Regions from separate parts of the Dyella humicola genome, predicted to be linked through region 3. Evidence: riboswitches for the same ligand, from Rfam matches in the RefSeq annotation. Region 3 holds a riboswitch; each other region holds the start of a gene.
The links. A riboswitch is a leader RNA that binds a small molecule or an ion and turns the genes downstream of it on or off. The one in region 3 is predicted to bind cobalamin.
Positions count from the first base shown of each region.

Region 1 (10,582 bases), 860 kb from region 3:
CCTCGCCCGTTTCATCGAGAGCGAGCAATCACAAGCCGAGATCGTGGCGCAGGGCTTCCATGCGGACACCGTGCGCCGCGTGGTGCGTCTGGTGCTGCTCAATGAGTTCAAGCGTCGCCAGTCCGCACCAGGCCCGCGTGTGACGACGCGTGCGTTTGGCCGCGAGCGGCGTTATCCGATCACTTCCGGCTGGAAGTAAGCGGAAAGAGCAGGGCGTAGGGCGGCCTGGGTCGCCTTGGAAGGTCAATGGCCAGGCGAATGCCAAAAGAAAAGCCGGTGCGCTCGCGCCCACCGGCTTTTTGGTTCTTACCTCAGCGGCCGCATCGCGACGGGCTGTCTGGCATCAATGGTGACCCGAGAACGGAATCATCTTGCGGATCAGCGACGGCGAATGCGGCCAGTTCGGATCCGTCAGGTACGGGTGATTCGGGTAGTTCAGTGCCAGCACCTGGTGGGTCTGGTCGGCGAGACCCTTCTGGTCCATGCCGAGGTAGCTGCGCGTGAGGATGGCCAGCGCATCGCCGGTTTGCGGCGCCTGCTGGTAATGCTCGATCACGTATTGGGCACGGTTGGCGGCGCCAACGTAGACCTTGTTGCGCAGGTAGAACTCGGCCACGTTGATCTCGAACTGGGCCAGCACATTGCGCAGGTAGATCATGCGCTGGCGCGCATCGGCGGTGTAGGCACTGTCCGGGAAGCGGCGCGACAGCTCGGAGAAGTCGTCGAATGCCTTCAGGTTGAAGCCCTGGTCACGACGCGTCTGGGCCTCGTTGCGCTGCAGGAGGCGCTCCATGGCACCGCCCGTACGATCAAAATTGATCAGGCCGCGCAAGTAATAGGCATAATCCACATGTGGATGGGTCGGATACGTCTTGATGAAGCGGTTGACCGTGGAATAGGCGTCGTCCGGCTGGTTGTCCTTGTACTGTGAGTAGGCCAGGTCAAGCTGGGCCTGCTCGTTGTAGTTGCCGGACGGGAAGCGCGCGATCAGGCGCTGATACGCTTTGGCGGCTGCCGCATAGTCGGCATGCTCCATCGAGTCGTGGGCCTTGGCGTAAAGCTTGTCCACCGGCAGCGTATCGTTGGTGTCCTTCTTGTGGCCGAACATCGAGCAGGCGCTCATCGATACGGCGATGGCGAGCACGACAAAAACTTTGAAAGCCGGCAGCTTGGTTACGCGCATGAGAAAGGGTTCAGATGTTTGATCGAAAAGGGATGATAGCCGAAACCATCGGTTGCCCGGGCAGGCGGCCATGACGACCATACGTCATGAGGCCACGGTACCCCTGTCTGCCGCGGGTCGGAGGTTCGACCAGGCTTTGGCCGAGATGTTCCCGGACTACTCGCGTTCGCGTCTCACGGCCTGGATCAAGGCCGGGGCGGTGACCCTGGATGGCGCCCTGGCGCCCCCCCGCCAGCTTCTGCGGGGCGGGGAGCAGGTGCGGCTGGAAGTTGAGCTGGAGGACGAGGTGGAGATGGCGCCCGAGGACATCGCGCTGGACATCGTCCACGAAGATGCCCATGTGCTGGTGCTGAACAAGCCGGCCGGGCTGGTGGTCCATCCGGGAGCCGGCAACAGTGCGGGCACCTTGCTGAACGCCTTGCTGCATCACGATCCGGTGCTGGCCCAGCTGCCGCGCGGCGGCATCGTGCACCGGCTGGACAAAGACACGTCGGGCCTGATGGTGGTGGCCAAGACGCTGGCGGCGCATACGGCGCTGGTCGACATGCTGTCGCGCCACGACGTGGAACGGCAGTACGAAGCCGTGGTGCTGGGTACCTTGGTGGCTGGGGGCACCGTGGATGCGCCCATCGGTCGTCACATGGGTGATCGGTTGCGCCAGGCAGTACGCGACGAAGAGGATGGCAAGCATGCCGTCACCCATTACCGTCTGCGTGAGCGCTTCCGCGCCCACAGCCTGATCCAGTGCAGTCTGGAAACCGGCCGTACGCACCAGATCCGCGTGCATTTGGCGCATATCGGCCATCCGCTGATCGGCGATCCGCTTTATGGCGGTGGGCTGAAGCTGCCCAAGGGCGCCACGCCGGAGCTGGTGGCGGCCTTACGCGGGTTCCGGCGGCAGGCACTGCACGCGGAGCGGCTCGCCTTCGAGCATCCGATAAGCCGTGAGCCCTTGTCGTTCAGCGCCGAGCGGCCCGCCGATCAGCAGGCGCTGATCGATGCCCTGCGCGCCGATACGGCACAAGCACCGCCGGACGATTGGCAGTGATCGCGTGACGTTCGGTAACGATTGGATCATCCCCGACTGGCCGGCGCCGCCGCGGGTGCGCGCGGCCGTCAGCACCCGGCAAGGGCCGGGGCTTTCCGACGAACCTTACGATCGCCTCAATCTCGGCGCGCGTTCGGGAGATGCGCCGGAGGCGGTGGCAGCCAATCGCGTCGCCGTGCAGGTAGCTCTGGGGCTCGAGCGGGCGCCGCACTGGCTGCAACAGGTGCATGGCGTCGACGTGGCCGACATCGATCGCATGTACGACGAGGACGAGCCACGTGCCGATGCGGCCGTGACCTGTCGTATCGGCGAACCGCTGGCGATACTCACGGCTGACTGCCTGCCCGTCCTGTTTTGCACGCTCGATGGCGATGCCGTCGCGGCGGCCCATGCCGGCTGGCGCGGCATGGTGGCCGGTGTGCTGGAGGCTGCCCTGGCTTCGTTACCGGCGCCGCCCGTCAAGATCATGGCCTGGTTGGGGCCGTGTATCGGTGCACCCAGCTATGAAATAGGCGAAGAAGTGCGCGATGCGTTTCTCATTGCCGATCCCGCCGCGGAAGGCTGCTTCATGCCGACTCGCCCCGGTCATTGGTTGTGTGATCTCGCCGGATTGGCGCGTCGCCGACTGCTGACGGCCGGTGTCGCGCAGGTGTACGGCGCTGGCTTCGATACCCGGATCGATGAGCGCTTTTATTCCTATCGCAGGGATGGGGCGAATAGCGGGCGCTTTGCCAGCTTGATCTGGATGGAAGGGTAGGGGCGCGTTGCTGCAGGCTCGTCATCCGCGCGTGACCAACGATGTTAGGCATGTCCTCTGGAGTAGTCGGCGCGAGACAAGGCGCCGTGCTTCAGTGCGAGCAGCACGCGGACCAGCCAGGCTCGTGTGGAAGCGGGCTCCGGCAGCGCATAGTGGGCAACGCTGGGCCCGCGCCCGCCGACACGCACGCTCAAGCCGCTTTCCAGATTGACGGTGGCAAAACCATGTTCGTCGGTGAGATCGTCGCCGACGTAGACAGGTAGCCGTCCATGGAAGGGCCAATGGGCCAGCAGATGGGCGATTGCCGTGCCCTTGTCCATGCCCTGGGGTTTGAGTTCGATCAGCATGCTGCCCAGCTGCATGTCGTAGCCGGCAAGGCTGGGCAACAACGCCTCCACACTTGCGCGCAGTGCCTGGAACTGCTCAGGTGCGGAGCGACAGTGCAGGGCCACTGCCATGCCCTTGTCTTCCACCAGTACACCGGGAAGGCCCGCGGCGACCGTGGTGGCGAACTCCCGCACCAACGAGCGTCGCGCCGCGCCAATGTGGACGCCGCGATAGCTGCCATCGGCGCCACGCAGCTCCAGTCCGTGCAAGCCGGCCATCGCCCAAGGTGGATGGCCAAACAGATCGTCTAGGTCATCCAGGCTGCGCCCGCTGACGAGGGCAAGGGCGCCATCCAGTGTGCCGAACAGGTCGTCGAGGAGGTCGCGCAGACGCGTGTCGACTAAAACCTGGTCAGGCCGATGGGCAACATCCAGCAGGGTGCCGTCCACGTCGAGAAACAGAGCCCAGTGTTCACCGGCGCCCGGCAGGGGTGGCGCTGGTAGTGGTAATTGAGCGGACATGGCCGGGGAGGGAGAGGGCGATATCACGGCCACGAGCCTAGCAAGACAAATGTGAAGACTAGCTATGGATGGGTCCTGCAAAAACCGAACACGTGATATGCGCGTGATGACGGTAGTGCTTGAATCGCGCGGTGTCGTCCGCATCTCTTCGGGCAGTGGCGGCGAGGCCGCCAGATCACCTTGATGAGGGGCATGCCCATGCGGATGGACAAACTCACGTCGCGCTTCCAGCAGGCGCTGGCCGATGCGCAATCGATGGCCGTCGGGCGCGACAACAACATGCTTGAACCGGTGCACGTGATGGCTGCCTTGCTCGACCAGCAAGGCGGCTCGACGGCGCCGTTACTCACGCAGGCACAAGTCAACGTGCCTGCCTTGCGCCAGCGCATCAACGAGCAGATCGACCGACTGCCAAGAGTCAGCGGGCAGGAGGGCAACGTGCATGTCGGCAACGAGCTGACGCGCTTGCTCAATCTCACCGACAAGCTTGCGCAACAGCGCGGCGATCAGTTCATCGCCAGCGAATTGTTCGTATTGGCGGCGTTGGAAGACAAGGGTGAACTGGGTGCCGCCCTCAAGGCGGCTGGCGCCAACAAGGTGAATATCGAAGCGGCCATCGAAAAGTTGCGCGGTGGCGAAAAAGTGCAAAGCGAGAATGCGGAAGAACAGCGCCAGGCGCTGGAGAAATACTGCATCGACCTCACCGCGCGCGCCGAAAGCGGCAAGCTCGATCCGGTGATTGGTCGCGATGAGGAAATTCGCCGCACCATCCAGGTATTGCAGCGTCGCACCAAGAACAACCCGGTGCTGATCGGCGAACCCGGCGTGGGCAAGACCGCCATCGTCGAAGGCCTGGCCCAGCGCATCGTCAAGGGCGAAGTGCCGGAAGGCTTGCGTGATCGCCGCGTGCTCGCGCTGGACATGGGCGCGCTGATCGCCGGTGCCAAGTTCCGTGGCGAATTCGAAGAGCGCCTGAAGGCTGTGCTGAATGATTTGGCCAAGAACGAAGGTCAGATCATCCTGTTCATTGACGAGCTGCACACCATGGTTGGCGCCGGCAAGGCCGATGGCGCCATGGATGCCGGCAACATGCTCAAGCCCGCGCTCGCGCGCGGCGAATTGCATTGCATCGGCGCGACCACGCTCGATGAATACCGCAAGTACATCGAGAAGGATGCCGCGCTGGAGCGCCGCTTCCAAAAAATCTATGTGGGCGAGCCCAACGTCGAGGACACGATTGCCATCCTGCGCGGTCTCAAGGAGCGCTACGCGGTGCATCACGGCGTGGAGATCACCGACCCGGCCATCGTTGCCGCGGCCACGCTGTCCAATCGCTATATCCCTGATCGCCAGCTGCCGGACAAGGCCATCGACCTGATGGACGAGGCCGCTTCGCGCATCCGCATGGAGATCGATTCCAAGCCGGAAGAGCTCGACCGCCTGGAGCGCCGCCTGATCCAGCTGAAGATCCAGCGCGAGATGCTGAAGAAGGAAACCGACGAGGCGTCCAAGAAGCGCCTGGCCGACCTCGATGCAGACATCCAGAAGCTCGAGCGCGAGTTCTCCGACCTCAACGAAATCTGGAAATCCGAAAAGGCCGCGCTGCAGGGCGCGACCAAGGTGAAGGAGCAGATCGAAGCCGCCCGCATCGAGCTGGAAGCCGCGCAGCGCCGCCAGGACTACGCCAAGATGAGCGAGATCCAGTACGGCACGTTGCCAGCGCTGGAGAAGCAGCTTGTCGCCGCGCAGGCCGCTGAAACGCAAGAGTTCAAGCTGGTGAAGGATCGCGTCACCGAGGAAGAGATCGCCGAAGTGGTGTCGCGCTGGACCGGCATCCCGGTCAACAAGATGCTGGAAGGCGAGCGCGAAAAGCTCCTGCAAATGGAGTCCGCGCTGCACAAGCGGGTGGTCGGTCAGGACGAGGCGGTCCGCGCGGTATCCGATGCAATTCGTCGTGCACGAGCTGGCCTGTCCGATCCCAACCGCCCGTATGGCTCGTTCCTGTTCCTCGGCCCCACCGGCGTCGGCAAGACCGAGTTGTGCAAGGCGCTGGCCGAGTTCATGTTCGATACGCAGGACGCCATGGTGCGCATCGACATGAGCGAATTCATGGAGAAACACTCCGTGAGTCGCCTGATTGGTGCGCCTCCTGGCTATGTCGGCTACGAGGAAGGCGGCTATCTCACCGAGGCCGTGCGTCGCCGCCCGTACAGCGTGATCCTGCTGGACGAGGTGGAGAAGGCGCACCCGGATGTGTTCAACATCCTGCTGCAAGTGCTCGACGATGGTCGCCTCACCGACGGCCAGGGTCGCACGGTGGATTTCCGCAACACCGTCATTGTGATGACGTCCAACCTCGGCTCGCAGATGATCCAGGAGCACGCGGGCGACAGCGAGGCGGACTATCTGCAGATGAAGGCGAGCGTGCTGGGCGTGGTGCAGGCGCACTTCCGTCCCGAGTTCATCAATCGCCTGGACGAGCTGGTGGTGTTCCGTCCGCTGGAGAAGAAGCAGATCCGCGCCATCGCGAAGATCCAGCTCGCCTATCTGGAGAAGCGCCTGGCCGAACGCGAGCTCAAGATGGAGATCGGCGAAAAGGCGCTGGATCTGCTCGGTAATGTGGGCTTCGATCCGGTGTACGGTGCGCGTCCGCTCAAGCGGGCGATCCAGCAGCAGCTGGAGAATCCGCTGGCCAGGGAGATCCTGGAAGGCCGATTCCCTGGCGGCACCACGATCGTGGTGGATGCAGAGCAGGGGCATCTGACGTTCCGCAAACAGTAACCTCGAAACCTGAGGTGGTTTCGGCTTGAACGTCGAGTCACCCGCTCTTTCTCCTTCTCCCCTTTGGGGAGAAGGTTGGGGCGAGGGGCGGGAGCATGCTGTCACGCGACGACTGAGCGTGGCCGCCAGGTTGCCGCTTACGCAGCGGGCGTTTCGATCGCCTGCCGGCGCTCGAGTCACTTTTCTTTTGCTGGCCCAAAAGAAAAGTAACCCAAAGAAAACGGCCTCTAGAGCTGGCAGCATTGCGTGGGATAGAAGCGCTGGAAGGTTCCCGCGATTAGGGAACTGACTGCCCACGGCTACACACAGCGGCTACACCGCAACGCGCCACCGCGATGAGGACTTAAAGCAGGCTCGGCCAAAGGTCGTGATGTTTGTCGCATCCAAGTGCCAGGTAACCACCCCACCACCGACGCCTTAAGCCCTCTTCGCATCGGCGCGTTGCGGTGTAGCCGCGGTGTGTCGGCCGTGGGCCGCCACTCATTCGGCTGGCCACGCCCGTCAGGCTCGTATCCCGCGCCATGCTATGAGCTCTGGCTCTTTAGGCCATTTTCTTTGGGTTACTTTTCTTTTGGGCCAGCAAAAGAAAAGTGACCCGGACCGCGGCAGCGGTTCGGAACGCCCGCTGCGTAAGCGGCAACCTGGCGATATCGCTCGGTCAACGCGTGACCGCAAGCACCCGCCCCCCATCCCAGCCTTCTTCCCGGAAGGGAGAAGGAGCAAAGCGCGCCGGCAGGCGATCGAATCTCCCGTCTGCTAAGATCGCCCCGCCTGAGGTGACCACCAGCTGCAAAGCGAGTGGTTGAAACGGGAATCCGGTGCGGCGCGTGAGCGCCCATTCCGGAGCTGCCCCCGCAACGGTAGGCGAGTAAACGGTCAGCAATAGCCACTGTGCTTTGGCATGGGAAGGCGCTGGTCCGGAAGGCATCCGATGCCTTCGCTCGCGAGCCCGGAGACCGGCCTCGAGGTACGACCAGACAGGCGGTGGGCCATGTCATGGATGCCATGCGTCGCATGGCCGCCACGTCTCCTCACGCCTGTTCCTTATCTCATGCAAACCGCGCGGGCAGGCGCGGTTGAGGAGCATTGCTGTGGCATTTCAGAAGTCCCCCGTCCGCCAGACGATCCTGGCGGCGATGTTGTTGACCGTGATCTCGTCGGCGTCCGCCGACGATGCGACGACCGACCTCAGTAGCGTCGTGGTCACCGCGACCCGTACTGCGCAGACGCAGGACCAGACCCTTTCGGCGATCACCGTGATCGATCGTGCCGATATCGAACGCCTGCAGCCGGCATCCCTGGCGGACCTGCTGCGCGGCACGCCCGGCATGCAGCTGGCCAACAACGGCGGCCCAGGCAAGGCCACCAGCGCATTTCTGCGTGGCACCGAGTCCGATCATGTGCTGGTGCTGGTCGATGGCATCAAGATCGGCTCGGCCACCACTGGAACGGCTGCGTTACAGGACATCCCCGTCGAGCAGATCGAGCGCATCGAGATCGTGCGCGGGCCGTTCTCCAGCCTGTACGGTTCGGAGGCCATCGGTGGCGTGATCCAGATCTTTACTCGTCGCCCCGAGGGCTCGTTCGTACCTGCCTTCAGCCTGGGCGTGGGCAGCTATGGTCATCTAAGCGGTTCGGCTGGTCTGGCCGGGACGAGCGGTAACGGCTGGTATTCGCTACAGGCCTCGCATGACCAGACCGACGGCATCAACGCCTGTCGCGTGGGAGCCGCCGAAGTCGGTGCCGCGTGTTTCGCCGATCAGCCCGACAAGGACGGCTATCGCAACACCGCCGTGACCCTGCAGGGCGGTTATCGCTTCGACCAGCAATGGGACGCCGATGTCCGCCTGTTCCGCAGCGAGGGCCACAACTATTACGACGGCACCTATTCCGACTCCGACGAAAGCGTGACCCAGGTGGTCGGCGGCCGTCTGCACTACCGTCCCACCAAGGACCTCACCTTCACCTTGAGCGTGGGTACCAGCGGCGACTTCAGCAAGGACTATCTGCAAGGCGTCTACGTTGACCGTTTCGACACCCATCGCGATATTGGTTCGTTGCAGGCGGATATCGCGCTGGGCGGTGGCCTGCTCAGCAGCGGTTTCGACTGGCAGCGTGATCAGGTGGACAGCAGCACCGCCTACGCCGTGGACAGCCGCATCGATCGTGGCGTGTTCGTGCAGTGGCAACAGACCTTCGGGCGCCAGTCGCTGCAGGCCAGCGTGCGCCGCGACGACAACAGCCAGTTCGGCGGCAAGAACACCGGCAGCGTCCTGTGGGGCTGGGATTTCAGCAACAGCCTGCGCCTGACGGCCAGCTACGGTACGGCGTTCAAGGCACCCACGTTCAACGACCTGTATTACCCGTACTACGGCAATCCCAACCTCAAGCCGGAAACCTCGCAGAACATCGAATTGGGCCTCCGTGGCGCCTACGGCTGGGGCTACTGGTCGCTCAATGCGTTTCGCAACAAGGTCGATGACCTCATCACCTATGACGCGTCGACCGGCCTGCCGGGCAACGTGGAAGATGCGCGCATTCGCGGCGCCGAGGGCGTGGTCAGTGGACACCTCGCCGGTTGGCTGTTGACCGGCACGGCCACCTGGCTCGATCCGCGCGATGAAACGCCTGGCGACCAGTACGGCAATCTGTTGCCGCGTCGCGCACGCCAGACGGCGCGCGTCGATGTGGACCGCGGTTTCGGTGCCTTCAGCGTGGGCGGTAGCTGGTACGTGGCTGGACGTCGTTACGACGATCTTGCCAATCAGCATCCGCTCGGCGGCTACACCCTGACCGATCTGCGCGTGGCCTATGCACTGGATCGCAGCTGGAAGCTGCAGTTGGCGCTCAACAATGCGTTCGCCAAAAACTATGAGACGGCCTGGTATTACAACCAGCCCGGTCGCAATTACATGCTGACCCTGCGTTACCAGCCGGCTCCATAAGCGCAAGCGCGGGGCGGGTCGTCCCAGCCCCGCGTGACCATTGCAAGACCTTAGACCAAGATCCGGGAGTCACGTCATGAAGTTACCGTCAGGTCCGCGTTCTGCCCTGCTATTGGGGTTGCTGGTGCTGGTCATGTTGTCCACCCGCTTCAAGCATTTTGGCGATGTGCTGCATCTGCCCGATGCTTCGATGGCCGTGTTCTTTATCGGTGGTCTGTTGCTACGCCGCCACGCGATGTTCGCCTCGCTGGTGGCGCTTGCCATGGGGCTGGACTGGGCATCGATCCAGTATGCCGGTGTCAGCGATTTTTGCGTCACGCCGGCGTATGCGTTCCTGCCCTCGGCCTATGCCGTGCTTTGGTATGGCGGTCGCTGGTACGCGCCACGCCTGCGCATCAGCACGGCTTCGCTGTTGGGCGCCTGGGTCGTCGCGCTGCTGGCAGCGTCCGTTTCCTTTGCCATCTCCAATGGCGCGTTTTATTGGCTGGGTGGTCGTTATGCACAGCCGCACCTGGCCGAGTACGTGTCGCGTCTGTGGCAGTGGGCTCCCCTGTTCGTGCGCACCACGCTCGCTTATGTCACGGTGGCGTTGGTGGCCTATGCCGCCGTTGCCAGGCTGATGTCGACACGTGCCGCGCCGTCAGCGCAGCAGGCATAGGAGCCATGTCCATGACGAGTAGGTTCCATCAGATGCATAGCCGGGGAGCAGGCTTATGAACGATCCGTCGCGCGGTGAAATGTTGACCGCCGAAGAGCGCCATCGCGAGCGCATGCAGCGCAAGAAGGAACTGGTGGACCGCAAGATCGCCCGCGCCACCATCGAACGCGGCGTGTTGGTGGTGAACACCGGTAACGGCAAGGGCAAGAGTTCGTCCGGCTTCGGCATGCTGGCTCGCTCGCTCGGTCATGGCTTCCACTGTGGCGTGGTGCAATTCATCAAGGGCAGTTTTTCCACCGGCGAAGAGGCGTTCTTCCGTCGCTTTCCCGACGAAATCGACTATCACGTGATGGGCGAAGGCT
Region 1 is NZ_JAPDPC010000001.1:926,842-937,423, forward strand. It holds gene OUZ30_RS03965 (NAD+ synthase) at 1-199, shown strand, start outside; gene OUZ30_RS03970 (outer membrane protein assembly factor BamD) at 344-1,183, opposite strand; gene rluD (23S rRNA pseudouridine(1911/1915/1917) synthase RluD) at 1,254-2,231, shown strand; gene pgeF (peptidoglycan editing factor PgeF) at 2,236-2,988, shown strand; gene otsB (trehalose-phosphatase) at 3,033-3,836, opposite strand; gene clpB (ATP-dependent chaperone ClpB) at 4,035-6,617, shown strand; cobalamin riboswitch at 7,375-7,596, shown strand; gene btuB (TonB-dependent vitamin B12 receptor) at 7,754-9,562, shown strand; gene OUZ30_RS04000 (hypothetical protein) at 9,639-10,220, shown strand; gene cobO (cob(I)yrinic acid a,c-diamide adenosyltransferase) at 10,300-10,582, shown strand, end outside.
Region 1: another riboswitch for cobalamin. It lies ahead of btuB (TonB-dependent vitamin B12 receptor); the one in region 3 lies ahead of btuB (TonB-dependent vitamin B12 receptor).

Region 2 (10,582 bases), 360 kb from region 3:
GTGTTCTCTCTCACAAGGAATGATCAAGCCATGAAGCGCTTAGTGACGGTGTTGTTATCGCCTTTGGTGTTGTCGCTTGCTGCATGCTCCAAAGTGCCGGCGGGCAATGTGGGCGTGAAATTCCAGATGTATGGCGACGACAAGGGTTCGTTGCAGGAATTGCCGCCGGGTCGCTACTGGGTGGGCTGGGGCTATGAGATGTACACCTTCCCCACTTTCACTCAGACCTATACGTTCACCAGGTCCGCATTCGAAGGACGCCCGGTTGATGAGTCGATCAGCTTCCAGACATCGCAAGGTTTGACCGTAAATGCCGATGTGGGCATCACCTATCACGTCGATCCGTCCAAGGTGACGCTGATCTTCCAGAAGTACCGCAAGGGCATCGATGAGATCACCGACGTCTATCTGCGCAACATGATCCGCGATGCGTTGGTGAAGGACGCCTCCAGTCTCGACATTGAATCGGTCTACGGCAAGGGTAAGGCCAGCCTTATCGAAGCCGTGCAGAAGGACGTTGCCGACGAAGTGGGTTCGGTCGGCATCGTGGTGGAGAAAATCTATTGGATCGGCGAACTGCGCTTGCCGGAGAACGTAGTGCAGTCGATCAATGCCAAGATCCAGGCCACGCAAATGGCCGAGCAGCGCCAGAACGAGGTGGCTCAGGCACAGGCCGAGGCGCAAAAGGTGGAGGCCGAGGCACAGGGTAATGCGCAAGCCCAGCTCACCATCGCGGAGGCCGAGGCAAAGGCGATCTCGCTGAAAGGCGAAGCACTACGCCAGAACCCGAACGTCGTGCAAATGTCTGCCATCGAGAAATGGGACGGTCACCTGCCCACCTATAACGGCGGCGGTGCCTTGCCGTTCGTGAATCTTAGCAGCCCGGTGCCGAGCAAGTAAGCAAGCTTGATTCCCGCACTCGACGCCGGGAGCGGGCGTCGAGTACGGTGGAGTGCCGCGATCACTGAGTGCTTTCTCCGCTCTTGATTCAAGTCAAGCCAACGTGGGTGCAGATGCCCGCCCACTCGTCCGAAGAATCGCTCAGGGAGGACGCGGGTTACGAATTTTGTCCGGCGCACAAACGCGCCTAGACGGCGGGCAACACGAATCAGTGGTTTGTCACCCAAACGGGCAACGCGACGGTCAACATCCCGCAGACAGCGCACTAAGTACAAACCGGAGGCGTCGTGAAGCCCGGTAGTGTTGATGCATACGCGACGTTTACGATGAGTTACCAATAAGCGGAAGTTGCCATGGTTGCGATAAGCAGCCGGTGATAAAAAAGCTCGTCTCTTGTGACGGGCACTTCCATTTTCTGCTGCGTTAAGGCGATTTCGACGCCGCGGTTTTCGATCAGAACGCCATATCGAATGCCACTTCGCCCTGCACGCCAACCTGATAGGCCGAGACGCGGCGTTCGAAGAAGTTGGTCACTTCCTGCACGTCCTGCAGATCCATGAAGTCGAACGGGTTCTTGGCGCCGTACTTCTTGGGCAGGTCGAGCTGGGTCAGGCGCTGGTCGGCACAGTATTCGAGGTACTGACGCATGTCCTTCGCCGACAAGCCGGCCACGCCACCGGAAAGCACGTCCTCGGCGAATTGCGTTTCGCAAGCGATCGCCTCTTCCAGCATCTCCTCGATCTGGCTGCGCATGGAGTCGTCGAACAGGTCCGGCTCTTCCGATCGCACAGTGCGTACCACGTCGAACGCGAAAGCCATGTGGCAGCTTTCGTCACGGAACACCCAGTTGGTGCCCGATGCCAGCCCGTGCAGCAGGCCGCGCGAGCGCAGGAAATACACGTAAGCGAACGCAGCGAAGAAGAACAGGCCTTCGATACAGGCCGCGAAGCAGATCAGGTTGAGCAGGAACTGGCGGCGAGGCTCGCGCGTCTCCAGTCGATGCAGGTTCTGCACCGAATCGATCCACTTGAAGCAGAACTCGCCCTTCTGGCGGATCGAGGGAATCGTCTCGATCGCGTGGAAGGCCTTGTTGCGCTCGGTCGGATCGGGAATGTAGGTGTCGAGCAGGGTGAGGTAAAACTGCACATGCAGTGCTTCCTCGTACAGCTGGCGCGACAGATACATGCGCGCTTCCGGCGCATTGATGTGCCGGTACAGGTTAAGGACGAGATTGTTCGCCACGATGGTGTCACCGGTAGCGAAGAACGCGACGAGGCGATGAATGAGGTGGCGATCAGCTTCCGACATCTTTGACTTCAGGTCGGTGACGTCGAGCGAGAAATCCACTTCCTCCACCGTCCAGGTGTTCTTGATCGCATTGCGATACATCTCGTAGAACTCGGGATAACGCATGGGGCGCAGGGTGAGTTCGAAACCGGGGTCGAGGATGTGTTGGGGGCGGTCGGGCTGGGTGGACATGGGGTTCCCTTGCATCAGTGACGCACAGCCGCAGGCCGTCGCCATTCGGTTTTGTTCGTCATTCCAGCGAAAGCTGGAATCCAGTGACTTCCTGCTCTTCGACGGCAAGTGTCGGCGAAAGGCGCTGGGTCCCAGCCTTCGTTGGGATGACGAGCCAGGAGGCGGGTGCGAATAGGTTTACTGGCAGGCTTCGCAATACTCCGGATTCTCCAGCGAACAGAACACGGCCGCCGTCGCCTGCTCCTGATCCGCAACAGGCGCAGCCTTCGCCGCTGGCGCCGAAGACACCGTCGTCTTGGCGATCTTGGTGGCCGGACGCGAACGCAGGTAATACGTGGTCTTGATGCCCGCCTTCCACGCATACATGTACATCGAGCTGAGCTGGCCGATATTAGGGTTTTCCATGAACAGGTTCAGCGACTGGCTCTGGTCGATATAGGCCCCACGTGCAGCACCAAGATCAATCAATGCCTTCTGCGGTAGTTCCCATACCGTGCGATAGATGCTGCGCAGGCGCTCCGGGATCGCAGTGATGCCCTGGATCGAACCCTCGGCCAGCTTGATGGCGTCGCGGACTTCACCGGTCCACAGGCCGAGGGTCTTCAGTTCCTCGACCAGGTAGCGGTTCACCACCAGGAAATCGCCGGACAGCGTCTCGCGCTTGAACAGGTTGCTCACCTGGGGCTCGATGCATTCATAGCAACCGGCGATCGACGCGATGGTGGCGGTGGGTGCAATGGCGATCAGCAGCGAGTTGCGCAGGCCCTTGGCCTTGATCGCTTCGCGCAAGGATTCCCAGCGGGCGCTGTCGTGCGGCTGCGCGTTGCTCCAGTAGTCGAACTGCAGTTCGCCGTTGGCCGCACGGCTCTCGGCAAATCCGGGATGCGCGCCTTGCTGTGCCGCCAGTTCATTCGACTGCGACAGCGCGTGGAAGTAGATCTCTTCGGCGATGCGCGTGGACAAGGCCAGTGCTTCGGCCGAGTCGAACGGCAGGCGCAGTTTGAAGAATACGTCCTGCATGCCCATCACGCCCAGGCCGACCGGTCGCCACTTGCTGTTGGCGGTCTTGGCGGTGTCGATGGGGTAGAAGTTGAGATCGATCACGCGATCCAGCTGGCGCACCGCGGTGCGCACCGTGGAGGCGAGCTTGTCGAAATCGAACACACCGTCGACCACATGGCGCGCCAGGTTCACCGAACCCAGGTTGCACACGGCGGTTTCCTCGGCCGAGGTCACCTCCAGGATCTCGGTGCACAGGTTGGACAGGTGGATGACGTTTTCGGGGCGCGCGGTCTGGTTGCTGGTGGCGTTACTGCGATCCTTGAAGGTGATCCAGCCGTTGCCAGTTTGGGCCAGCGTGCGCAGCATGCGCGCATACAATTCGCGCGCCTTCACTTTCTTCGCGGCGAGGCCGTTGGCCTCGGCTTCGCGGTAAGCGTTCTCGAAGGTCTCGCCCCAGCTGTCGACGAAGTGCGGCACGATCTTGGGGTCGAACAGCGACCAGTCGCCGTCGCTCTCGACGCGGCGCATGAATTCGTCGGGAATCCAGTTGGCGAGATTGAGGTTGTGAGTACGGCGGGCTTCGTCGCCGGTGTTGTCACGCAGCTCGAGGAATTCCTCGACGTCGGCGTGCCACGGTTCCAGGTAGACGCAAGCTGCACCCTTGCGCTTGCCGCCCTGGTTCACGGCGGCCACCGAGGCATCCAGCGTCTTCAGCCACGGTGTCAGGCCGTTGGAATGGCCGTTGGTCCCCTTGATCAGCGAACCGCGCGAGCGCACGCGCGAATAGGCGAGGCCAATGCCGCCAGCGAACTTGCTGAGCTTGGCCACGTCGGCGTATTTGTTGTAGATCGACTCCAGCGAATCGGATGGCGAGTCGAGCAGGAAGCACGAGCTAAGCTGTTCATGCGCGGTGCCGGCATTGAACAGCGTGGGCGAACTGGCGATGTATTCCAGCGACGACAGCAGGCGATACAGTTCCAGCGTCTCGCCGATCTCGTTGCCGCCCAGTGAGCACGCAATACGCATGAAGAAGTACTGCGGCGTCTCGATCACCTTGCGCAGCTGAGGATGGCGCAGCAGGTAGCGGTCGTACACCGTGCGCAGGCCGAAGTATTCGAAGCGGCGCGAGGCGAGCGGATCGATGGCGTCGTTGAGCTTGCGCGCATTGGTGGCGACGAAATCGCGCAGGCGCGCATTCAGGATGCCAAGTTCGGCGCCGCGCGCGATGGACTGCGAGAAGCTCTGGATTTCCTGGCCGCTTACTTCCTTGTCGACATAAGCGCTGAGCAGGCGCGCGGCCAACTGGCCGTACTCGGGTTCTTCGGCGGTGAGTGCGGCGGAGGTGCGGATGGACAGTTCGTCCAGCTCGCGCGTGGTGGCGCCGTCGTACAGGCCGCCAATGGTCTTCAGCGCCACGCGCAGCGGATCGACGCCGTGCAGGCCTTCGCCGCTGCGAGTGACCGCGCGCACGATCTTGTTGACGTCGACGATCTCCTGGCTGCCGTTGCGCTTGGTAACGCGCATCTGGCCAGGGTTATGCGGTGGGGTCAGGGCAAACGGCGCGTCGTCGCCGCCTTGGGCGGGTGCGATGGGCTGGGGTGCTTCGGCCACGACGGCCTCGGCAGGGAAAACGGCGGCGTCCGCGCGGTCGTCAGTACGCTCGCGCGAGGTGGTATCGATAGGTTGCATGCAGCATCGCTCCGGGCCTGGTCATCAACCGCCTGCTCCCGCGCGCAGGGCTGAAATAGTGCGAGTCCACGGACGGTCGACCGACAGGGCATGCCGCCCTGCGCATCGACGCGCCTCCCCGCGGAAGCCGTCACCACGCATCGCGGCGCTCAGGCCACGATGTGCCGGCAGGTCTTCGGACTCGTGGACATGGGTCTTGCGACCCGGCCTACTTGCTCCCGCTTCCCAGCCGCTGAGGGCCAGTGCGATGGGGGCTTTCGTTTCCACTTACCGCTGCGGGGCAGTTCCGGATTTGCACCGGATTCCCTATTAAGCCAATCCGACCGTAGGTCTGAGAGAGGCACCGACCAGCACAACATATCGGGCTAAACCAGGCCGGTCAACCCAATAGATTGTGGATTAGGCGGTGGATAAGCAGGAAAAAGTGAGGCGGTGGCGGGGGTTATCGGCCCAGCAGGAAAATTTCCTGGGGCTCTGTTCAATGGCTCCACAGGAAGGACGGCAGCAGGCCGAAACGCCACTTCGCCTGAGTCGTCATCCCCGCCATCGCGGATGACGGCTTGCTTCGACGATCGCCCTGGGATTTGAAGCAGAGTGCTTGGCTCAGCTCGGCCGGCTGGCGAGGATGTCGGCGAACGTCGCGGCGAAACGGTGCACGTCCCCCGGCCAGCGAGCGGAGACATAGTTGCCGTCGCGCACAACGAAGGCCGGTCTGCCATCCGTAGCGCTGTCACGCACCAGGCCGGAGGTCTTGCGTCGATAGTCTGGAACGTCGCGAGGCACATCGAGGAAATCTTCAGGCCTGGCCAGTGCGCGCGTCACTTCCTGCTGCACCGACATATAGCCCGCCGGCTGCCCGGGACCATCGGGATACGTGCGGTAGTAGTCCGGGTCCCAGAAGCGGGTGATGCGGGTGATCGACCACGCGGATTTCTCCAACGCCCAGGTCAGCGCGGTAGTGCGTCGGCCATGCAGCACGGAACGACCATCCGCACCGCGGCTGCGCGCAGCGAGCACCACGCCATGACAGATCGCGGCGACCGGTTTGTCGGCGCCGAAGAAGGCGGCAACTACATGCTGCAGCTGCGAGCTTTCGAGATATACACGCACGCCACGCGCGCAGTGGCCACCGGGAAGCAGCAGTCCATCGAAGCCAGCGGTCTCGACGTCATCCCAGCGCAGCGGCGCGTTGAAGGCCTGATCTTTCAGTAGCGCGGCGTAATCGCGACGCGCAACCGCATTGGCGCGCAATAGACGGCCAAACGCGGTCAGCTTGCGCAGGCCCGGGATCCAGCCCCACAGATCCAGTCCTTCGCCACTGATCATGATCGGGTCCGCGCTGGCCGTCTGGCCGTCTGGCGTGGCAAACGTCACCTGATGGCCTGCCTGGGTAAGCACGCGCCACGGCACGGCGACTTCGCTGGGGTCGAAGTCCTGGTGCGGCAGGGGGATCAATACGTGGGCCATCAGGTGTACTCAGCTTCCAGCCAGCGATGTGGCCAGGCGCGGCCCGGTGCCAACCTGGTGGAGTGCTCCGTCTGGGATGGCGTCAGGAGCCTCGGAAAGCAGGGTGCGGTCCTTGACCCAGGGCACGTCTTGCTTGGGACCGGGTACATAGATGTCCCAATGACCGTATTCCGACGCCGGTGACTGCTGTTCGCCGAAGGCGTGAAGATCGAAACTGACGGGAACACGCACCAGCCAATAGGGCGCATCGGCGTCTTTACCCTTCGTCGGGATATCGTAGGTCCATTCTCTGGCAGCGTTGAGCGCAGCGCCGGCTAGGCTCTTGCGATACCGATCCATGGCCCATTTGTCGCCGTAGGCACGCAGGTTGACCTGTTCGGCGAAAGCATCTTGCACGCGGCCATCCCGGTCGATGCGCAACAACAGGAAGACCGTGCCCGATACCCGCGCATCGATGGCCATCGGCGGGTACTGGGGTTGCCGCCTGGTCTTGAATTGGATGCGCTCGTCCTTGGCGCCCTTATCGTCGCCGAAAGTCGCGGCGATGATGCTCACCGATTCGTGTTGCGCGTCGACGGCCTTGGCGAGTACGCGCACGCTCATGCTCTCATTCAAGACAGCCTCGGGCGTGGCAGCAAACTGAAATTTCCAGGAAGGGATATTTTTCCGGATGAGCTCGGTGACCGCCGGCGGTAGCTTCTCCGCCTGATCGAGCACATAGCCTTTGACGCTGCCGTCCGGACTGATCTGCACAGCACCCTTCACGAGCATGCTCGCCTCGGCGATCTTCCGAACATTTTCCGCCTGTGCGTCCGGTGTCGCGCACGACAGCCACACACTCAACATGCCCACCAGCAAAAGCCTCATACCGAATCCCTCCGTTGGAATGCACGCAGTCTAGCTTTACGGGGGCGGCATTTAGCCTTCCAAGGCGGGGCCAGTCGCCAGCCGGGGGCGTGCCATGGTTTTCGAATGGGTCGAACAGCCCGCCACGACCTTAAAAGTGTGATGGTCATCACATTTGGTATGCTACGGTGATGATTCCGAATGCTTTTGTCGGCGTCTTCGGAAGGTCGGTGCCTGGTTTCCGACCGAATGTCGTGGGGATTCCACGGCCAAGGAGGGCGGCAGCCTTCTGCGGGAGTGCGGTGCGTTATGGCGCAGGCCCCCGTGGTATCGGAGTTCCGGTACCGCGCCTTCATCAGCTACAGCCACCAGGACAAGTCCTGGGTCGACTGGCTGCACAAGGCACTGGAAACCTATCGCGTGCCATCGCGCCTGGTCGGCCAGCAGACGACCGCGGGGACGATTCCGCGGCGTCTTGCGCCCATCTTCCGCGACCGCGACGAACTGGCCAGCGCCACCGACCTGGGCCGCAAGGTCAACGAGGCACTCGGGCAATCCGAGAACCTGATTGTGATCTGCTCGCCGCGTTCGGCGACCTCGCGCTGGGTGCAGGAGGAAGTGCTGGCCTTCAAACGGTTGGGCCGTAGCGAACGCATTTTTTGCCTGATCGTCGATGGCGAACCCAACGCCAGTGATTGGCCGGGCCGGGGGGCCGAGGAGTGTTTTGCGCCGGCGCTGCGCTTTCAGCTGAATGCCGACGGACAGCCGACCACAACGCACACCGAGCCGATCGCAGCGGATGCGCGCGCAGGCAAAGACAGCCGCAGCACGGCCAAGCTGAAATTGATCGCCGGCATGCTCGATATCGGTTTCGACAGCCTGCGGCAACGGGAGCTGCATCGCCGTCATCGCCGTATGACGGCGGTCACCGCAGCGGCACTGGTCGTGATGGCGGTAACCACGGTCCTGGCGATCAGGGCAACGATTGCGCAACACGCCGCGGATGTGGCCAGCCAGGTCGCGGAACGCCGCCAGAAGCAGGCCGAGGATCTGGTCGACTTCATGCTTGGCGATCTCAACGACAAACTGCAGGAAGTGAAGCGTCTCGACATTATGGCGGCCGTTGACGACAAGGCGATGGCGTATTTCACCTCGTTGCCGGTCACGGATGTCACCGACCAGGCTTTGGCGCAACGCGCCACGGCGTTGCAAAAGATCGGCCGCATTCGCGAGGAACTGGGTCATATGCCCGAAGCGATGGTGTCTTACCAGGCCGCGGCGAAGCTGACCTCCTCGTTGGCTGCTGCCCATCCCACCGACGTGCCTCGTCAGCTCCAGCACGCGCGCATCTTGACCTTCATTGGGCAGAACCAGTGGTTCCAGGGACAGCTCGACCAGGCGCAGGCGAGCTTTGAATCGGCGCAAAACGTATTGCAGCAGGCCGAACCCCATGCGGCGAACGATCTCGTGCTGCAGTTTGAGCGGGAGATGATCTACAACAATCTCGGCCATGTACTGGAGACGCTCGGTCGCCTGGACGAAGCATCGGTGCAGTACAAGAGCGCGCTGGAACTGTCGAGGAAACTAGTGGCAGCTAATCCCGACAAGACCGAATGGGCGGTCGAACTCGGTGGTGCGCACAACAATCTCGGCAAGCTGGCGCTCCTGCACGGAGATCTTGTGACTGCCATTGTCGAGTATGCCAAGGACGACGCCATCGAAGCCGAATTGGCGGAGCGAAACCCCAAGGACAATGAGCAAAGCGACGCCATGCTCACGGTGCGGGCCATCCTGGGGCGCACGCTGGCCTTGGCCGGTGATGACGAGACCGGCATGCACCATTTGCAGCAGGCGGTGCAGATGGCGAACGCGTTGGTGAAGCTCGATCCCCACAATAGCGGCGCTCAGGACGACCTTGCCCACTACGCTCAGCAACTGGCCCGGCTGAAACGCCTCAACGACGATCTGCCTTCGGCGCAAGCCCTGACCGCGCAGTCGCTATCGATCTATGCCGAGCTGGTTCGCGAGAGCCCCGCCGACACAAGGCTGCAACGAGAGCTGGCCGAAGCGCGGACGGAACAGGCCGCCGAATTCCTCGCCGCCGGGCAGGTAGATCCGGCGCGTGCGCAGGTGCAGGCGGCACTCCACGCACTGCTTCCTTTGCGGCAACAACAGCCGCATGACCGCTCGACCTTGTTGGCCACCATGGCCGCGCAAGTGTTGCTGGCCAAGGTCACTACCGATCCGGCGGCCGCCGCGCAGCTACGCAGTGCGGTGGTCACTGCGGCACAGGCCCAGCCAAGCGGTCGGGGCGATCCTCGACTGCTGGCGTTACAGGTGGAGGCACTGCTTGCACTGGGCAGCAAGGGCGACGCGGAGCCGCTGATCCGGCAGTTATGGAACAGCGGCTATCGCGATGCGGGGCTGCTGGCTTTATTGCAACGCGAGCGCATCGCTTATCCGGTCAATGCGACGGTTCAGCAGCAGCTGCTGGCGGCAACCAGCAGAAGCGGTCGCTGAAGTATGAACAGGGCAGGCAGGGAGCACGGAAGCATCCACAGGCACGGGGAACCAACCTCTCACCCATAGGAGTTCACCATGGAAAACCATAGCGAGCAGCATGTCGTGTTGAGTGTCGAGCTTAGGTACGATCTGAGCGAATGCGACGACGATAATATGCTTGTCATCGACAATGGCGATCACCATCGGAGCTTTCGCAGACTGGAGAACCCCGATCACATGCATACCATCACCTGGAGGCTGACGGGCAACGCCATTGATGGCGAGTTCTGTGCGCTTGACGACGACGAACACCCTGGCTTCGTCTGGCTCATAAGGAAGCCTGATGCAAGAGTCTTTCACCATCTGCAGCTGAAAGGCGGCAAAACGTTGGAGATACACAATCACCACATCGACAAGAGCAGCGAAGGTACGTGGTACTACCAGCTCTTTGCACGTTTCGGTGACAGGGTGTACGGCGTGCCTTTGACATGCGTCGCCGGGGGCGCGAATAGCCCCAATCCGTCAATCAAGAATAACTAGCGGCTTCCGGCCAACACGGGCAGGGACGCCGCCAAGCCTCCGGCCGCGGCCCAAACGTCACGACTTGGAATTCGCCGGGATGACCCGATAAGAAAGGGACGGCACTCGCCGCCGCCGGAGCACCGGCGGTGGCCGTTTGTCACGGCTTGATATTCCA
Region 2 is NZ_JAPDPC010000001.1:419,976-430,557, forward strand. It holds gene OUZ30_RS01785 (hypothetical protein) at 1-23, shown strand, start outside; gene OUZ30_RS01790 (prohibitin family protein) at 31-900, shown strand; gene OUZ30_RS01795 (ribonucleotide-diphosphate reductase subunit beta) at 1,354-2,379, opposite strand; gene OUZ30_RS01800 (ribonucleoside-diphosphate reductase subunit alpha) at 2,557-5,070, opposite strand; cobalamin riboswitch at 5,220-5,437, opposite strand; gene OUZ30_RS01805 (type 1 glutamine amidotransferase domain-containing protein) at 5,674-6,537, opposite strand; gene OUZ30_RS01810 (energy transducer TonB) at 6,547-7,404, opposite strand; gene OUZ30_RS01815 (TIR domain-containing protein) at 7,693-9,903, shown strand; gene OUZ30_RS01820 (hypothetical protein) at 9,982-10,425, shown strand.
Region 2: another riboswitch for cobalamin. It lies ahead of OUZ30_RS01800 (ribonucleoside-diphosphate reductase subunit alpha); the one in region 3 lies ahead of btuB (TonB-dependent vitamin B12 receptor).

Region 3 (10,582 bases):
ACCTGCAGATGACTGGCTGCCTCGCGGTCCACCTTCATCAACTGCTGCTTGCCGACCAGGTCGAAGTTGCTGCCGACGTCGCGAAACTCCTTGGTGTTTCGCATCTTCTGCACCATCTTCAGCGTCCACGGCTGCAAGTCCTCGCCGTTGGTCGCGATCAACTGGAATTCGTACTGGCCGCCCTTGTCGCCACTGCCACCGCCGCCAAGGAACTGCACCAGGCTCAAGGACACCTTGATGCCTGACAGGGCGTCGTACTTTTTCGAAAGACGGTCCATGACCACCTTCGCGCTGTCTTGCCGGTCGTTCGGACCACTGCCGCGCGGCTTCAAGTCCACGAACATGCTGCCGGCGTTGCCCACCGCGCCGGTGCCGTCGTTGCTGCCCAGCGTGGTGAGCACGTCGAGCACGGCTGGGTCAGCCTTCATGATGTCGGCGGCGCGCTGTGCGCGTTCGGCCATCAGCGTGGGCGAAATATTGGCATCGGCGCGGATGTCGCCCTGGATCATGCCGATGTCTTCCTCCGGCATGAAGTTGCCGCCGGCGGTCTTGGCCACGGCGACACCCAGGCCGATGGTGAGCAGCAGCAGGATGAGCGGCTGCCAGCGCATCAGCCGGCGATGGTGCATGGCCCAGTCCAAGGTGCGCTCGTAGATGCGATGAAGGTTGCGATCGAAGCGTTCCAGTGCCCGTTCGATGCGGCCCGGCGTGCGTTCGCCTGGTTCCTCGTGCTTGAGGAAATAGGCGCACAGGGCCGGTGTCAGGGTCAGCGAGACGAGGGCGGAGATCACCACCGCCACCGTCAGCGTCACCGAGAATTCGCGCAGCAGCATGATGATCAGGTTGTTGCCGAACAGCAGCGGCGCAAAGACCGCGACCAGCGACAGCGTGATCGAGATGACGGTGAAGCCGATTTCGCGCACGCCGATCAGCGCCGCCGGCAGCGGCGCTTCACCGTGCTCCATGTGGCGCACGATGTTCTCGATCACCACGATGGCGTCGTCGACCACGAAGCCGATGCACAGCACCAGAGCTACCAGCGATAGCGTGTTGAGGGTGTAATCCAGCGCCAGCATCACCACGAAGGCGCCGGCCAGCGACAGCGGGATGCTCAGCGTGGCAATCAGGGTCGGGCGCAGTCGGCGTAGGAACACCAGCATCACCAGCACCACCATCACCACGCTGATCATCAGCGCGACCTGCACTTCATGCAGCGCCGACTTGGTGGTCTGGGTGAGATCGAAGATCGGGGTGATCTGCACGTCCGCTGGCATCCACTGGCGGAATTCGGGCAGGCGCGCGCGAATCTCTTCCACCGTAGCCACCGCATTGGCTTCCGGGCGCTTGCTGATCTGCATGGCGACGGTGGTCTGGCCGTTGAACCACGCGCCCTGGTAAATATCCTGCTGGCCACTGGTCACCTTGGCCACGTCGGACAGGCGCACCGGTGCGCCGTTGCGCTGGGCGATCAGCAGCTTGGCGAAGTCTTCGGGCTCACGCAGTCCGTCGTTGGCGGTCACCGTCATCTGGGTGCGGCCGTCGCTCAGGACGCCCTGCGGTGAGGTGACGTTCGCGGCGACCAGGGCGTTTCTGACGTCGTTGGCGGTGAGGCTCTTGGCCGCCAACGCATTGGTGTCCAGTTCCACCCGTACCGCGTGCGGCGTACCACCGAAGACTTGCACCTGGGCCACCCCGGGAATCTGCGAGACGGCAGGCTTCAGCAGGGTATCGGTAAGGTCGTAGAGCTTGTCTGGGGGCAGGCTTGTCGAGGTCAGCGACACCAGCAGGACCGGAATCTGCGACGTATCGAACTTGAAGTACTGCGGCGGGCTCGGCATCACCGGCAGGTCGGCCTGGGCGGCATTGATCGCTGCCTGCACGTCACGGGCGGCCTTGTCGGCGCTGCGGTCGAAGTTGAAGCGAATCTGGATGGTGGCAGCGCCCTCGGTGGCATTGCCGTACATGTCCTCGATGCCGGGAATCTGCCCCAGATGCCGCTCCAGCGGCGCGAGCACGGTGGAAGCCATGGTCTGGGCGCTGGCGCCCGGCAGCGCCGCGGAGATGAACACGCCTGGGACTTCCAGCGACGGCAACGCCGCCACACCGAGCAGGCCATAGGCAATCAGGCCCGCCAGCAACAGGCCAAGCCCCAGCAGTGAAGTGCCTACGGGGCGGCGAATCAGGGGCGCGAAGATATTCACTCAGGTTTCCATACCGGTAAGAGGCTGCGCACAGCCTCATGGCGGCCAGGGAAGCGGCCATGGGGCGTTGAAGGCGTGCGTTCACGCACGTCGTAGGCGGAATACGCAGTCATGCTGCACTTTATGCCTGCGTTGACACGACACGCGAATGTGCCTGAAGTCCGTCCCTGCCGAAAGACAGGGGACGAGGAAATCTGGGGATGGGGGTGGGTAGCGGAGGAGTATGACTGAAAGGAGCGGCGCCCCACTCGTGTTCAGGGAACTTCGTCAGCCCACCGCAAGTCTTGCGCGGCCGTTGGTGTTGGCGCCCCCACCACCTGCCCTCAACCCCACTTTTAGCCCGCGGGCTCCAGCTTCCCCGCCAACGCCCGTTTCGCCGCACGCTTCGCCTTGCGCGCGGCCTTGCGCTCCTTACGGTCGTAATTCCACAGGTAGATGGCCGGTGTGCTGAGCAGGGTCAGCAGCTGCGACACCAGCAGGCCGCCGACGATGGCCACGCCCAGCGGCTGGCGCATTTCCGAGCCGATGCCAAAACCGACGGCCAGTGGAAGCGCCGCGCCCATCGCCACCAGGGTGGTCATGGTGATCGGACGGAAGCGCACCAGGGCCGCCTCACGAATCGCTTCCGGCGGCGACAAGCCGTGTTCGCGCTGGGCGACGAGGGCGAAGTCGACCATCAGGATCGCGTTCTTCTTCACGATGCCGATCAGCATCAGGATCGCGATGATGGCCATCAGCGACAGCGAGAGGCCAGTCGCCAACATCGCCAGGAACGCGCCCGCTCCCGCGGCTGGCAGCGTGGAAAGGATGGTGAGCGGATGGCCAAGGCTCTCGTAGAGGATGCCCAGCACGATGTACATGGCCAGGATGGAGCCGATCAGCAGCACGTTGGCGTTGCTGCGGGTTTCCTGCAGCTGCTGGTTGCCGCCGGTATAGCCGATCTGGATGCCGGCGGGCAGGCGCGCATCCGCCACAATCTGCTCGATCAGCGCCATGGCCTTGTCCGTTGGCATGTTCTGCTCGGTGTTGTAGTAAATCTGGGTCGCTTCCAGCTGGTTGGTGTGGATGACCAGGGACGGTGAGACATTGGGTTCGATATGGGCCACCGCCGACAGCGGCACCATATTGCCCTGCTCGCCGCGCACGTAGGTGTTGAGCAGCGTCGCCAGACTGATCGAATGTTCCGCCGACGAGGTCAGCACCACCCAGTACTGGTTGATGTCCGAGTAGATGATCGAGACCTGGTTCTGGCCGAACGCGTTGTACAAGGCCGAGTCGATCAGTCCCATGTTCACCTGCAACCGGCTCGCCGCGGCGCGATCAACCTTCAGCATCTGCTGCTTGTCGATGCTGTCGTAGTCGGTGGAGACGTCGTGGAATTCCTTCCGCTTGCGCATCAATTGCGCGACCTGCAGCGCCCACGGCTGCAGGTCGGTGTTGTTGCTGCTCACCAGCTCGAAGCTCTGGCTGCCGCGGTTGCTGTCGTTGTTGTCGTTGAAGAAGCCGATGGAGTTCAGCGAAACGCGCAGTTCGGGCAACTTCTCGTAGGCCTTCGACAGGCGCGCGATGATGTCCTTGATCGACTCCGAGCGCTGTCCCGGCCCGCTGCCCCGCGGCTTGAGGTCGACGAACATGGTGGCCTGGTTGCCGACCGCGCCGCCGGCATTGTCGCTGCCCAGGAACGTGGTGACGTCGAGCACGGCGGGGTCGGCCTTCATGATCGCCGAGGCACGCTGGGCACGTTCCGCCATCAAGGTGGGCGAGATATTCGCATCGGCGCGAACATCGCCCTGGATCATGCCGATGTCTTCCGGCGGCATGAAATTGAAGCCGAACAGCTTGACCACGCCCGTCGCCATCACCACGGTCAGCACCAGCAGGATGATCGGTTGCCAACGCATCAGGCGGCGATGGCGCATGGCCCAATCCAGCGCTCGTGCGTAAATACGCTGCATGCCGAGGTCGAAGCGCTCGATGGTTCGCTCCAGGCGACCCGGCGCGCGCGTACCGCTCTCGTCGGCAGGTAGAAAGCGTCCGCACAGCGCCGGGGTTATCGACAGCGAGACGATGGCCGAGATCACCACGGCGGCCGTCAGGGTCACCGAGAACTCGCGCAGCAGCAGGGTGAACTGGTTGTTGCCGAACAACAGCGGGGCAAACACGGCAATCAGCGACAAGGTGATCGAGACCACGGTGAAGCCGATCTCTTTCACGCCGACCAGCGCAGCCTCCAATGGGGGCGCGCCCTTTTCCATATGACGAACGATGTTCTCGATCACCACGATCGCATCGTCCACCACGAAGCCGATGCACAGCACCAGCGCAATCAGCGACAGCGTGTTGAGCGTATAGCCCAGGGTCCACATCACCGCGAAGGCGCCCGCCAGCGATAGCGGCACGCTCAGCATGGCAATCAGCATCGGGCCGATGCGACGCAGGAATACCAGCATCACCAGGGCCACCATCACCACGCTCAACATCAACGCCACCTGCACCTCGTGAAGGGCGGACTTGGTGGTCTGGGTGAGGTCGAAGATCGGCGTGATCTGCAGGTCCGCGGGCAGCCACGCGCGCATCTGCGGCAGCTTGGCGCGCACGGCGTCGGCGGTCGCCACCGCATTGGCTTCGGGGCGCTTGGCGATGCGGATCGCCACCGAGCGATGGTTGTTGAACCAGGCCGCCTGGTACTCATCCTGCTGGCCACTGACCACATGCGCGACGTCGGACAGCCGCACCGGTGCACCATTCTTGTTGATCGCGATCAGCAGGTTGCCGAACTCTTCCGGGTTGTGCAGAGAGTCGTTGGCGGTCACCGTCATCTGCGTGCGGCCGTCGCTCAGCGTGCCTTGCGGGGAGGTTACGTTGGCGGCGCGTAATGCGTTGGCCACGTCGTTGGCCGTCAGCCCCTTGGCGGCGAGCGCGACGGTATTGAGCTCGACGCGCACGGCGCGCGGTCGTCCGCCGATGACGCGCACCTGCGCCACGCCGGGAATCTGTGCGAGAGCCGGATTGATCAGGGTATCCGCGAGGTCGTAGAGCTTGTCTGGCGGGACCGTCTCAGAGGTGAGCGAGAGCAGTAGGACGGGTATGTTGGCGGTGTTGAATTTGAAGTAACGGGGCGGCACCGTCATGCTCGACGGCAGGTCGACCCGGGCCGCGTTGATCGCCGCTTGCACGTCGCGCGCGAGCTTGTCCGTGTTGTTGCCGAAGTTGAACAGGATGCGGATCGAGGTCGAGCCGTCGTTGCTCTCCGAATGCATCTCCTTGATGCCGGGAATACGGCCCAGGTGTCGTTCCAGCGGTGCAGCCACGGTCGACGCCATGGTTTGCGCGTTGGCACCCGGCACCTCGGTGTAGACCACCATGCCGGGGAATTCGATCGCAGGCAGCGCCGCCACACCTAGCAACAGGTACGCCCACAAGCCCGCCAGGGTGAGGCCGAGCGCCAGCAGCGAGGTGCCGATCGGGCGACGTATCAATGGCGCGAAAAGGTTCACGGGCATCCTGACCGTTGTCATCGGCGCACCCCTGTCGCACCGACTAGCGGGACGCGTACGCGTACCCTCGGTCGCCTTTATGCACGCAATCGGGTGACGGCGAATGTGCCGTAAGGGATGGATTAATCGGGCGTCGTCATCCCGACCTACGCCGGGATGACGATCGTGCTAATTGCCGACACCCCGTGAGGTGCCGGCAGAGCAGATCAACGCGTCGACGGGTTATAGCGCAGCGTCAGGAACCAGGTGCGGCCAGGCTGGTTGAAGTAGTAGACCGTCTCGTAGTTGCGATCGAACACGTTGGCCAACTTGGCCTCGATGCGCCAGTTGGGCAGGAAGGCATAGCTCGCGCGCAGGTCCGTGGTGCTGTAACCGCCGAGGCGATGCTGGTTGGCCAGGTCGTCATAAGCCTTGCCCGAGGCAAAGAAGGTGGCGCCAATGCCGAACGCATCGAAGCGGCGATCCACATCGACGCGCGCCGTCTGCTCCGGACGACGCGGCAACAGGTTGCCGTCATACGAGCTCGCCGTGCTCTTGGGCTGCTGCAGGGTGAGGTAGCTCTGCACCTGCCAACCGTCGAGGTTCGCGCCTAACTGGCCTTCGACGCCGCGGATGCGCGCCTGGCTGATGTTCTGCGGCACGAAGTTGCTATCCAGTGCGATCAGATCGTCGATCTTGGTCTGGTAGACGTTCACCGCCCAGTTCCACGCCTCCTGCTTCTGGCTCAGGCCCAGTTCGCCCGAGCGCGACTTTTCCGGCTTCAGGTTGGGATTGCCCAGGCCGTAGGGGTAGTAGATGTCGTTGAAGGTCGGCGCGTGGAAGGCGGTGCCGTAGCTGGCCGACAGGCGCAGGTCATGATCGAAGCTGTAGCCCCACGCCAGCGCACCGGTGTTGTGATTGCCGAACTGATCGTTGTGATCGTGGCGCGCCGATGCCTGTACTTCGTTGCGACCGAAAGTGCCCATGTACTGCGCATAGACGCCGGTGTCCTCGCGCCGGCTGTTGAGGTAACCGGTGTCGCTGTTGATGTATTCCTGCTGATAGTCGACGCCAGCCGTCAGCAGCTGGTTGGTGTCCAGGGTGATGTCGTTCTGCCACGAGGCCTGGTTGCGGCGCGAGTCGGCATAACCGCTCGGCGTGCGCGGGTAATACGTCTGCGTGCCCGCGAAGATGTCGTTGTAGACGCCCTGGAAGTACGTCGACGAATCGTCCCTGCTCTGGCCGGCATTGAGCGTCACCTTCCAGGCGTCGAGCGGGGTGAAGCTCAGGCGCGCGCCGGACACGATCTGCTGGTTGACCGCCTGGTTGCCGCTGAAGGGGCTGCCGGCGTATTCGACAAAACTCTTGCTGCGCAGCCACGTTGCCGACAGTTCGGTGCCGTTGTCCCAGCGATAACCGCCGTTGGCCATGCCGTTCCAGTTGCGGAAGGCATCGTCGCCCGGCTGGTCGACGAAGCAACCGGCGCCAGCCTCGGCGGCGCCGGCGCGGCAGGCGGGGATGCCGCTGGTGTATTGACCGCCCAGGCCTACGTTGAACCAGGCGTGCGAGTCACCACCCGACAGGCCGGCGTGGCCGTCCGTGTAGCTGTGGCTGCCGGCCGACACGCTGAGTGACGGCGTGAGCTTGCCGTCCTGCTGCCCATGTCGGGTGAAGATCTGGATCACGCCGCCGATCGCATCGGCGCCGTATAGGCTCGAACGCGGACCGCGCACGATCTCGATGCGCTCGATCTGGTCGACCGGAATCTGCTCGAATGCCGGCAAGCCTGCACCCACCGCGCCGATGCGCACGCCATCGATCAGCACCAGCACATGGGTGGAATTGCTGCCACGCAGGAACAGCGAACTCTGCTGACCCAGGCCACCGGTCTGGGTGAAGGTCATGCCGGGCAAGCCCACCAGCAAGTCGTGTACCGACGCCGGCTGCAGCCGTTCGATATCCGCGCGGGTGATGACGGTGACCGAGGACAGCGCCTCGTCGGTGGTGATCGACGTGCGCGTGGCCGTGACGATCACGGTGGACAGCGATGGCGGCGAGTTTGTATCAGCGGCCTGGGCGGCCATCGTGCACGACAGCAGCGCAGCTGCCAGCAGAGTCTTCTTCATGGTGTTCCTTGTGGCCGCGCACCCGCGCGCGACACCTGACTTCCAGAGGTCGGACGGCCACTTGGGGGAGCAGAACGGCGGACAGGCGAGATGCGCCATGACACGACGTCCGGCCTCGCCCACCGCGAGCCATCCGTTACGTGTCGGGCCGGTCTCCGGGCTTGCGAGTGGCATGCATCGCGTGCATGCACCGTCGGGCGCCTTCCCGTGCCGAGGCACAGTGGCATGTCGCCATCAGGTTCGAATCACTCGCTTACCGTTGCGGGGGCAGCGCCGGAATGGCTGCGTTGGCAGCATGCACCGGCTTCCCGTTTCATCCTGTGGAGTTACGCCGCAGGACACCCGAACGAACGGAATTTTAAGGTTATCCCTCGCCAGCAGCAACCAAGCCGCGGCTTAGTCGGTTTGCAGCTCGGCCACGAAGTCGTAGATATCGCCGCGATACCACGAGGTGGTGAACTCCACCACGCGGCCATCATCGAGAAAGCTGCGGCGCTCGATATTGAGGCCGGCACTGCCCACCGGCACGTGCAGCAGACGGGCTTGCTGGGCGCCGAGCGAGACGGCCCGCAGTCGCTGCAAGGCGCGACGTGGGCGGCAACCCAGCGTTTCCAGCACCTGATAGAGCGAGTCGTGAACGACCATCGGGTCGGGCAGGATGCTGGCGGGCACCACGCTGCGTTCGATCGCCAGCGGTTCGTCCTTGGCATAGCGCACGCGATGCAGGCGGGCGACCAGCACGCCGGGCGACAGGTTCAGTGCCATGGATTCTTCCGGCGTCACCTCGCCCACGCCCCGTTCGAAGAACTCCGAACGCGGATTGAGACCGCGTGCGCGCAAGTCTTCGGTAAAACTGGTGAGGCGCGACATCGGCTTGATGATGCGTTCGGCCACGAAGGTGCCGGCGCCGTGGCGTTGGTTCAGCAGACCCTCTTCGACCAGGCCGGCGATGGCCTTGCGGATCGTCACGCGGGAGAGCTCCAGCAAGCGCGACAGGTCGCGTTCGCTGGGCAGGGCCTGGCCCGGCTCGATATCGCGGTGTTCCACCACGTTGCGGATGGCCCGGCGCAGGCGCAGGTAGGCGAGCGGTTGGCTGGTGGCCGGGTCTCGGCTCAGGCGGCGGTATTCGTTGACGAGGGCGGTTTCCATGCCGGAACGATACCAATGACCATACCAGTATGGCAATCGGGTGATTTGGCGGGACTTTCCGAGGTTACCAATTTCCGATGAGAACCGTTGTGCCAGGCGGGTTCACGCGGTATCACGGAGAACTGGTGTTGCCTGGTATGTCACTGGTACGATCCCGGGGCACCGCACGGGCGCCAGCGCCCTGTGCCCGCTCCCCGCATCGCCTTTGAGGTGACTGAAGTGACTGCTTCTCCCCTGCCGGTCGAGCCGTTCGACCTGGTGATTTTTGGCGGAACCGGCGACCTCGCCGTACGCAAGCTGCTGCCCGCCCTGTACCACCGTTTCGTCGATGGCCAGATCCCCACCTCCAGCCGCATCGTCGGCATCGCCCGCGAAGGCCTGGACGACGATGGCTACCGTGCCTCGCTGCGCAAGGCGCTGCAGGAAAACGGTGGCGACGCAGCCAAGATCGAGGCCTTCCTGGGCCAGGTGGGCTATCGCTCGCTGGATGCGCGCAAGGACGAAGGCTGGGATGCGTTCGCGGCGTTGATCGGCGAGCAGCCCGAACACATCCGCGTGTTCTATCTCTCCACCTCGCCGGAATTGTTCGTCGATATCTGCAACCGCCTCGGCTCCTATGGGCTGAACAAGGGCCGCGCCCGCGTAGTGCTGGAAAAGCCGATCGGCCGCGACCTGGCCAGCGCCAACCAGATCAACGACGCCGTCGGCCACGTCTTCGACGAAACGCAAACCTTTCGCATCGACCACTACCTCGGCAAGGAAACGGTGCAGAACCTGCTCGCGTTGCGTTTCGGCAATGCGCTGTTCGAGCCGCTGTGGAATGCCGAGCACATTGACCACGTGCAGATCACCGTGGCCGAAACGCTGGGGGTCGGCCAGCGCAGTGCGTATTACGACCGCGCCGGTGCCCTGCGCGACATGGTGCAGAACCATATCCTGCAGTTGCTGTGCATGGTGGCGATGGAGCCGCCCTCGTCGCTGCAACCGGATGCGGTGCGCGACGAAAAGCTCAAGGTGCTGCGTTCGCTCAAGCCGATCGATGAGAGCAATGCCGCCCAACTCACCGTGCGCGGCCAATACCGCGCCGGTGCCGCGGAAGGCCAGAGCGTACCGGGTTACCTCGACGAACTCGCCAGTGGCAAATCCAACACCGAGACGTTCGTGGCGTTGAAGGCCGAAATCGCCAACTGGCGCTGGGCCGGCGTGCCGTTCTACCTGCGCACGGGCAAGCGTCTGCCCGAGCGCGTGTCGGAAATCGCGGTGGTGTTCAAGGCGGTGCCGCATTCCATCTTCGATCCGGCGGCTGGCGTGCTCGCGCAGAATCGCCTGGTACTGCGCCTGCAGCCAGACGAAGACATCAAGCTGTGGCTCACCATCAAGCATCCGGGTCCGGGTGGCCTGCGCCTGCGTCACGTGCCGCTGGACATGAGTTTTGCCGAAGCGTTCGGCGTGCAGCAGCCCGATGCGTACGAGCGCCTGTTGCTCGATGTGGTGCGCGGCAACCCCACCTTGTTCATGCGTCGCGACGAAGTGGAAGCGGCCTGGCAGTGGGCCGATCCCATTCTCGCAGCGTGGGCGGACAGCGGCGAGACGCCGCGTCCGTATACCTCGGGCACCTGGGGTCCCAGCG
Region 3 is NZ_JAPDPC010000001.1:63,657-74,238, forward strand. It holds gene OUZ30_RS00290 (efflux RND transporter permease subunit) at 1-2,201, opposite strand, end outside; gene OUZ30_RS00295 (efflux RND transporter permease subunit) at 2,537-5,698, opposite strand; gene btuB (TonB-dependent vitamin B12 receptor) at 5,905-7,803, opposite strand; cobalamin riboswitch at 7,933-8,164, opposite strand; gene OUZ30_RS00305 (GntR family transcriptional regulator) at 8,200-8,952, opposite strand; gene zwf (glucose-6-phosphate dehydrogenase) at 9,172-10,582, shown strand, end outside.